2 regions of the Streptomyces sp. NPDC085931 genome follow, and region 2 is predicted to be linked to the other one. Evidence: riboswitches for the same ligand, from Rfam matches in the RefSeq annotation. Region 2 holds a riboswitch; the other holds the start of a gene.
The links. A riboswitch is a leader RNA that binds a small molecule or an ion and turns the genes downstream of it on or off. The one in region 2 is predicted to bind glycine.

Region 1: linked by a shared signal. The riboswitch ahead of gcvT (glycine cleavage system aminomethyltransferase GcvT) and the one ahead of gcvP (aminomethyl-transferring glycine dehydrogenase) in region 2 are both predicted to bind glycine.

The regions. Positions count from the first base shown of each region.
Region 1 is NZ_JBITSK010000005.1:333,523-336,923, reverse strand. It holds gene ACIGAN_RS12685 (AAA family ATPase) at 131-787, opposite strand; glycine riboswitch at 1,012-1,111, shown strand; gene gcvT (glycine cleavage system aminomethyltransferase GcvT) at 1,267-2,388, shown strand; gene gcvH (glycine cleavage system protein GcvH) at 2,503-2,880, shown strand; gene glyA (serine hydroxymethyltransferase) at 2,895-3,401, shown strand, end outside.
Region 2 is NZ_JBITSK010000025.1:9,826-13,226, reverse strand. It holds gene gcvP (aminomethyl-transferring glycine dehydrogenase) at 1-1,615, opposite strand, end outside; glycine riboswitch at 1,790-1,885, opposite strand; gene ACIGAN_RS34555 (PRC-barrel domain-containing protein) at 1,999-2,397, shown strand; gene ACIGAN_RS34550 (DNA polymerase IV) at 2,331-3,401, opposite strand, start outside.

The DNA of each region.
Region 1 (3,401 bases), on a different contig from region 2:
GGGCTCAGCCGGTGGCCGGCGGAGCCGTTCGGTGGGGTTTCGGGGGTCGCCTCCGGCCCAGCCGGCTCGTGGTCGTCGTGCCGTTCTCCGTGTGTCGCGGCCGTCCCGGGCGCTCGGCCGGTGCCGGCCGTCACCCCGTGAAGCCGATGCGGCGGAGCGCGTTCGCCGTGGCCCGGTCGGCGAGGACGGCCGAGCCGCAGCCGGAGGGGAGGTCGCCCTGGGCCACGGAGCGCAGCAGGCGGGTGGTGGCCGCGCGGTGGCGCAGGAACGCGTAGCGCGAGACGCCGCGGCCGCGGTCGCGCTGGCCGGCCAGGGCCTGCTCGGGGGTGACGTCGAGGAGGAGCAGGTGCAGGGCGCCGCCCCGGCGGCGGGCCTCGCGGGCGAGCCAGCGGCGGACCCACGCCTGCGTGCCGCAGTCGTGCACCACCAGGCCCTCGCCCGAGCGCAGCGCGCGCCGCAGCCCGGCGTAGTGGGCGAGCCGGACCAGCGGCCGGTAGACCGCGTACGGCAGGAAGCCCGGCATGCGGCGCTCCCAGCGGTCGCGGGTGTCCTGGGAGTCGACGCGCCGGCCGGGGACCGTGCGCCGCATGAGCGTGGACTTGCCGCTGCCGGGCAGGCCCGTGACCACGACGATGTCCCGGGGACCGAACAGCAGCGCGTGCGGGCCGGGGCGGTCGCGCAGATCGCGGACGACCGGCGCCGGGCCGCGGACCGCCCGGGCCGGAACGGCCGGCTGCTCGGGCAGCGCGATGCCCGTGGTCGTGGCGTACGCCCTGGTCCTGTTCACCGTGATCGTCCTCCCCTGGGGCCAGGTACGGAGTCCCATCCCCGCCGAGTGTAAAGAGAAGGTAATGCCGCAGACCTCTCATTTCCGTGCTCTTCCTGCAACAGGGCTGCTACAGGTCGCCGGTCCGGCGGCGCTCGGGACTCGCGCACTCCCTGTGAAAGGTCCCCCTGCCGCGCCCGAAGGATGCGTGCAATGATGTGCGCGCCAACTGCATACCGGCCGTTTGAATCCGCGCGGGAGAGTTCCCAGCACCGCTGACGCTGGGGCGCCGAAGGAGCAAGTCCCTCCCTTGAATCTCTCAGGCACCGTTACCGCGCGGGCGAGGCACATCTGAAAAGCGGGCCCTCCCCTGCCCCCGGCAGGCCGGCTCCACCCAAGGTGCAAGCCATGGACCAGCGCGGTCATGGCGAACCTCTCAGGTTCCGATGACAGATGGGGAGGAACGACCTCGCCGTCATTGCCTTGGGAGACGACCGACCGTGAGCAGTACAGGACAACTCCGTCACACCGCGCTCGATGCCCTGCATCGCTCGCTCGGCGCGACGATGACCGACTTCGCCGGCTGGGACATGCCCCTGCGCTACGGCTCCGAGCGCGACGAGCACACCGCCGTGCGCACACGGGCCGGGCTGTTCGACCTCTCCCACATGGGTGAGATCACCGTCACCGGTCCGCAGGCCGCCGCCCTGCTCGACTACGCCCTGGTGGGCAACATCGGCGGTGTGAAGCCGGGCCGCGCCCGCTACACGATGATCTGCCGGGCCGACGGCGGCATCCTCGACGACCTGATCGTCTACCGGCTGGGCGAGACGGAGTACATGGTCGTCGCCAACGCCTCCAACGCCCAGGTCGTGCTGGACGCGCTGACCGAGCGGGCCGCCGGCTTCGACGCCGAGGTGCGCGACGACCGGGACGCCTACGCGCTGATCGCCGTGCAGGGCCCCGAGTCCCCCGGCATCCTGGCCTCCCTCACCGACGCCGACCTCGACGGGCTGAAGTACTACGCCGGCCTGCCCGGCACGGTCGCCGGGGTCCCGGCCCTGATCGCCCGCACCGGTTACACGGGCGAGGACGGCTTCGAGCTGTTCGTGAAGCCGGAGCACGCCGTGGAGCTGTGGCAGGCGCTGACCAAGGCCGGCGAGGGCGCCGGACTGGTCCCGTGCGGGCTGTCCTGCCGCGACACGCTGCGCCTGGAAGCCGGCATGCCGCTGTACGGGCACGAGCTGACCACCTCCCTGACGCCGTTCGACGCCGGTCTCGGCCGCGTGGTGAAGTTCGACAAGGAGGGCGACTTCGTGGGCCGCGAGGCCCTGCGCGAGGCCGCCGCCCGGGCCGAGCAGAACCCGCCGCGCGTGCTGGTCGGCCTGGTCGCCGAGGGCCGCCGCGTCCCGCGCGCCGGGTACGCCGTCGTCGCCGGCGGCGAGGTGATCGGCGAGGTCACCTCCGGCGCCCCCTCCCCCACCCTGGGCAAGCCGATCGCCATGGCCTACGTGGACGCCGCACACGCCGCGCCCGGCACGCCCGGCGTGGGCGTGGACATCCGGGGCAGTCACGAGCCGTACGAGGTCGTGGCGCTGCCCTTCTACAAGCGCCAGAAGTAGACACTGGGCCACGGGCGCCGCAGGGCCCCGGGCCCGGCCCCTCACGCCCCCTCACCCCGCTCACCAGCGGTCCCCCTTCACCAGCACTCCCGCGCGTACAGGAGAATTCAGGCCATGAGCAACCCCCAGCAGCTGCGCTACAGCAAGGAGCACGAGTGGCTGTCGGCCGCCGAGGACGGCGTGTCGACGGTCGGCATCACGGAGCACGCGGCCAACGCGCTCGGCGACGTGGTCTTCGTCCAGCTCCCCGAGGTCGGTGACACGGTGTCCGCGGGCGAGACCTGCGGCGAGCTGGAGTCGACCAAGTCGGTGTCCGACCTGTACTCCCCGGTCTCCGGTGAGGTCACCGAGGTCAACGAGGACGTCGTGAACGACCCGTCGCTGGTGAACTCGGCCCCCTTCGAGGGCGGCTGGCTGTTCAAGGTGCGGGTCACGGACGAGCCGGGCGACCTGCTCTCCGCCGACGAGTACACCGCGTTCTCCGCCGGCTGAGGAGTCGTAGCCGTATGTCCGTCCTGAACACACCCCTGCACGAGCTCGACCCGGCCGTCGCCGCCGCGGTCGACGCCGAGCTGCACCGCCAGCAGTCCACGCTGGAGATGATCGCCTCGGAGAACTTCGCCCCGGTCGCGGTCATGGAGGCGCAGGGCTCGGTCCTCACCAACAAGTACGCCGAGGGCTACCCGGGCCGCCGTTACTACGGCGGCTGCGAGCACGTCGACGTGGTCGAGCAGATCGCGATCGACCGGGTCAAGGAGCTGTTCGGCGCCGAGCACGCCAACGTGCAGCCGCACTCGGGCGCCCAGGCCAACGCGGCCGCGATGTTCGCGCTGCTCAAGCCGGGCGACACGATCATGGGCCTGAACCTCGCCCACGGCGGTCACCTGACCCACGGCATGAAGATCAACTTCTCCGGCAAGCTCTACGACGTCGTCGCCTACCACGTGGGCGAGGACGGCCGGGTCGACATGGCCGAGGTCGAGCGGCTGGCCAAGGAGTCCAGGCCGAAGCTG
Region 2 (3,401 bases):
GTGCGAAGGGGTGCAGCTGCCCGAACTCCGGCCAGGTGACCGGCTCCATCTCCGTGGTCGCGTTGAGCTTCATCGTGCACGAGCCCAGCGGGATCATGCCGCGGTCGAGCGCGTAGTCCCGGTCGGCCAGCCGCCGCAGGTAGCGCAGCATGGCCGTCTCGGAGCGGTGCTGGTGGAAGACCGGGTGCGTCAGGTAGTCGTCGGTGCGCAGCAGGCCGGCCGGGAGCCCGTCCTCGGTGGCGGCGTCCAGCGCCTCGATGACCCCCTCGACACCGAAGGCGGCCCACACGGCCCGCAGCTGGGCGCGGGTGGTGGTCTCGTCGCAGGCGATCGAGACATGGTCGGCGTCGACCAGGCGCAGGTTGACCCCGTTGTCCCGCGCGGCGGCCACGACCTCGGCGGCCCGGCCCGCGACGCGCACGGTCACGGTGTCGAAGAAGGAGTCGTGCACGACCTCGACCCCGCCGTTCGCGAGCCCGGCGGCCAGGACCGTGGCGTAGCGGTGGGTGCGCTGCGCGATGCCCTTCAGGCCGTCCGGACCGTGATAGACGGCGTACATGCCGGCCATCACGGCGAGCAGGACCTGCGCCGTGCAGATGTTGCTGGTCGCCTTCTCCCGGCGGATGTGCTGCTCACGGGTCTGCAGCGCGAGCCGGTAGGCCTTGTTCCCGTCGGCGTCCACGGAGACGCCGACGAGCCGCCCGGGCAGGCTGCGCGCCATCTTCTCCTTGACCGCCATGTAGCCGGCGTGCGGCCCGCCGAAGCCCATCGGCACGCCGAACCGCTGGGTCGTGCCGACCGCGATGTCCGCGCCGAGCTCACCGGGCGACTTCAGCAGCGTCAGGGCGAGCAGATCGGCGGCGACGGTGACAACCGCCCCGAGCTCGTGCGCCCGGTCGATGACGGGCTTGATGTCCCGTACGGCCCCGGAGGCGCCCGGGTACTGGATCAGGACGCCGTTGATCTCACGCTCGGCGATCTCGGCCGGGATGCCGTCGGAAAGGTCGGCGACGACGACGTCGACGCCGGTCGGCTCGGCCCGGGTCTGGATCACGGCGATGGTCTGCGGCAGCGCGTCCGCGTCGACCAGGAACAGGCCCTTCTTGTTCTTGCCCATCCGCCGCGACAGCGCCATGGCCTCGGCCGCCGCGGTGCCCTCGTCGAGCAGGGAGGCTCCGGAGGTCGGTAGTCCGGTGAGGTCGGCGACCATGGTCTGGAAGTTCAGCAGGGCTTCCAGCCGTCCCTGCGAGATCTCCGGCTGGTACGGCGTGTAGGCCGTGTACCAGGCCGGGTTCTCCATGACGTTGCGCAGGATCACCGGCGGCGTGAACGTGCCGTAGTACCCGAGTCCGATCATGGAGCCGAGGACCTGGTTGCGGTCGGCGAGCGAGCGCAGCTCGGCGATCACCTCGGCCTCGCTGCGGGCGCTCGGCAGGTCGAGGGCCTCGGCGCTCTTGATGACGGCCGGGACCGCGGCGGCCGTGAGCTCGTCCAGCGAGCCGTAGCCGACCTGCGCGAGCATCTTGGCCTGGGCCTCGTGGTCGGGGCCGATGTGACGCTGCTCGAAGGGCACTGCTTCTTCGAGCTCGGAAAGCGGAATGCGATGGGCGGTCATGGGCGGAGGCCTCCTGGTCTGGCACGACCTTCGAGGGGCACCACGGCGCGGGTACCCGGACGGCCTCCCCCTCTGTCATCTCAACCTGAGAGCTTCACCGGATCGCCCGAAGGCCTCCGGCTTTCACCGTCGGTGAGAGCGGAAGCCGACACCCGCTCTTCTTTCCAGAGTGACCTCGTCCGTGCGGTACGTGTGCCTGAGAGATTCCGGGGAGGATTTGCTCCTTCGGCGCCTCCGATGGTGTCCGGAGGACTCTCCCGCACGGGGTCAGCAGCCGTTGCCAGCGTACCAGCGAGGTCAACGCACGAACCTTCGAGTGGCCGCCTCCTCGATTGTGCCGTTTTGTAGTGCTTACGGATGAGTTGCGAGCCTGTGGAGGTCCCGTGCGTACCGACATCGATCCGCGCAACCTGATCGGCCGCAAGGCGTTCGACCGCAACGGAACCAGGATCGGCACGATCGACGAGGTCTACCTCGACGACGCCACCGGCGAACCGGAGTGGGCGGCCATACGGACCGGCCTGTTCAGCAGGGACGCGTTCGTCCCGCTGGAGCCCAGCGAACTGATCGACGGCGCCCTCCACGTCCCCTTCGAACGCGCGCTGATCAAGGACGCCCCCGACTTCGGCGTGGGCCGCCACCTCTCCCCCGAGCAGGAACTCCAGCTCTACCACCACTACGGCCTGGACATCGCAGCCCCTCCCCCGCTCCCCGATCACGAGTTCGGCAAGCTGGCTGGTTCGGACGAACGGACGACGCGATCCCCGGACGCGGCCTCGTAAGGCGTCCCCACGGGCCCGTCGACGCCGACGGGCCCGCTCTCCGACTCCTCCGGTCTTCGTAACACCAGCGGCAACGGATCCGCCGGCTCCAGCGCGGGATCGTCCACCCGGAAGGTCCGCACCCTGCCGGGCGCCGAGCCGGGCGTCTCGAAGCGCACGGTGACCCTCCCCAGCCCACTGCCCTGCACCCACCCGTGCCCGTACTCGGCGTGCCGCACATCGTGTCCCGCTGGCCAGCGCCGCTCGGCGAGCGACGGCTGCTCCTCCGCCTGCGCCACGGCGTGCTCCTCGACCGGCCCCTCGGCCACCGCCCGCTCCCCCGCGGCCTGCGCGAACAGATCCTCCTGCGTGTAGTCGGCGAGGCCGCTGACCCCGACCCCGAGCAGCCGCACCCCGCCCGTCGTGTCCACCGAGTCCAGCAGCCTGGCCGCGGCTTCCCCGATCACCCCGGGGTCGTCCGTCGGCCCCCGCAGCGTCTCGGACCGGGTGAGCGTCGAAAAGTCGTACCGCCGTACCTTCAGCACGATCGTCCGCCCGGACAGACCGGCCCCGCGCAGACGCCGTACGCACCGGTCTGCCAGCCGCTGCACCTCCAGCCCGACCCGCACCCGGTCGTGGATGTCCACGTCGTACGTGTCCTCCACGGACACGGACTTCGCCTCCCGCTCCGCCACCACGGGTCGGTCGTCCCTGGCCAGGGCCATCGCGTAGAGCCCGTGCCCGTGCGCCTTGCCCAGCAGCCGGACCAGTTCGTCCTCTCCCGCCTCGACGATCTCCTCGACCGTGGTGATCCCGGCCCGCCGCAGATGGTCACCCGTGGCCGGCCCGACGCCGGGCAGGGTGCGCACCGACATCGGCCCGAGCATCGCCCGCTCGGTGCCCGGCTCGATCACCACCAGCCCGTCGGGCTTGGCCTGCTCGGAGGCGATCTTCGCCAGCATCTTGGAGGCGGCGAGCCCGACCGATCCCGTGAGGCCGGTCGTGGCGCGGATGTCGGCGCGCAG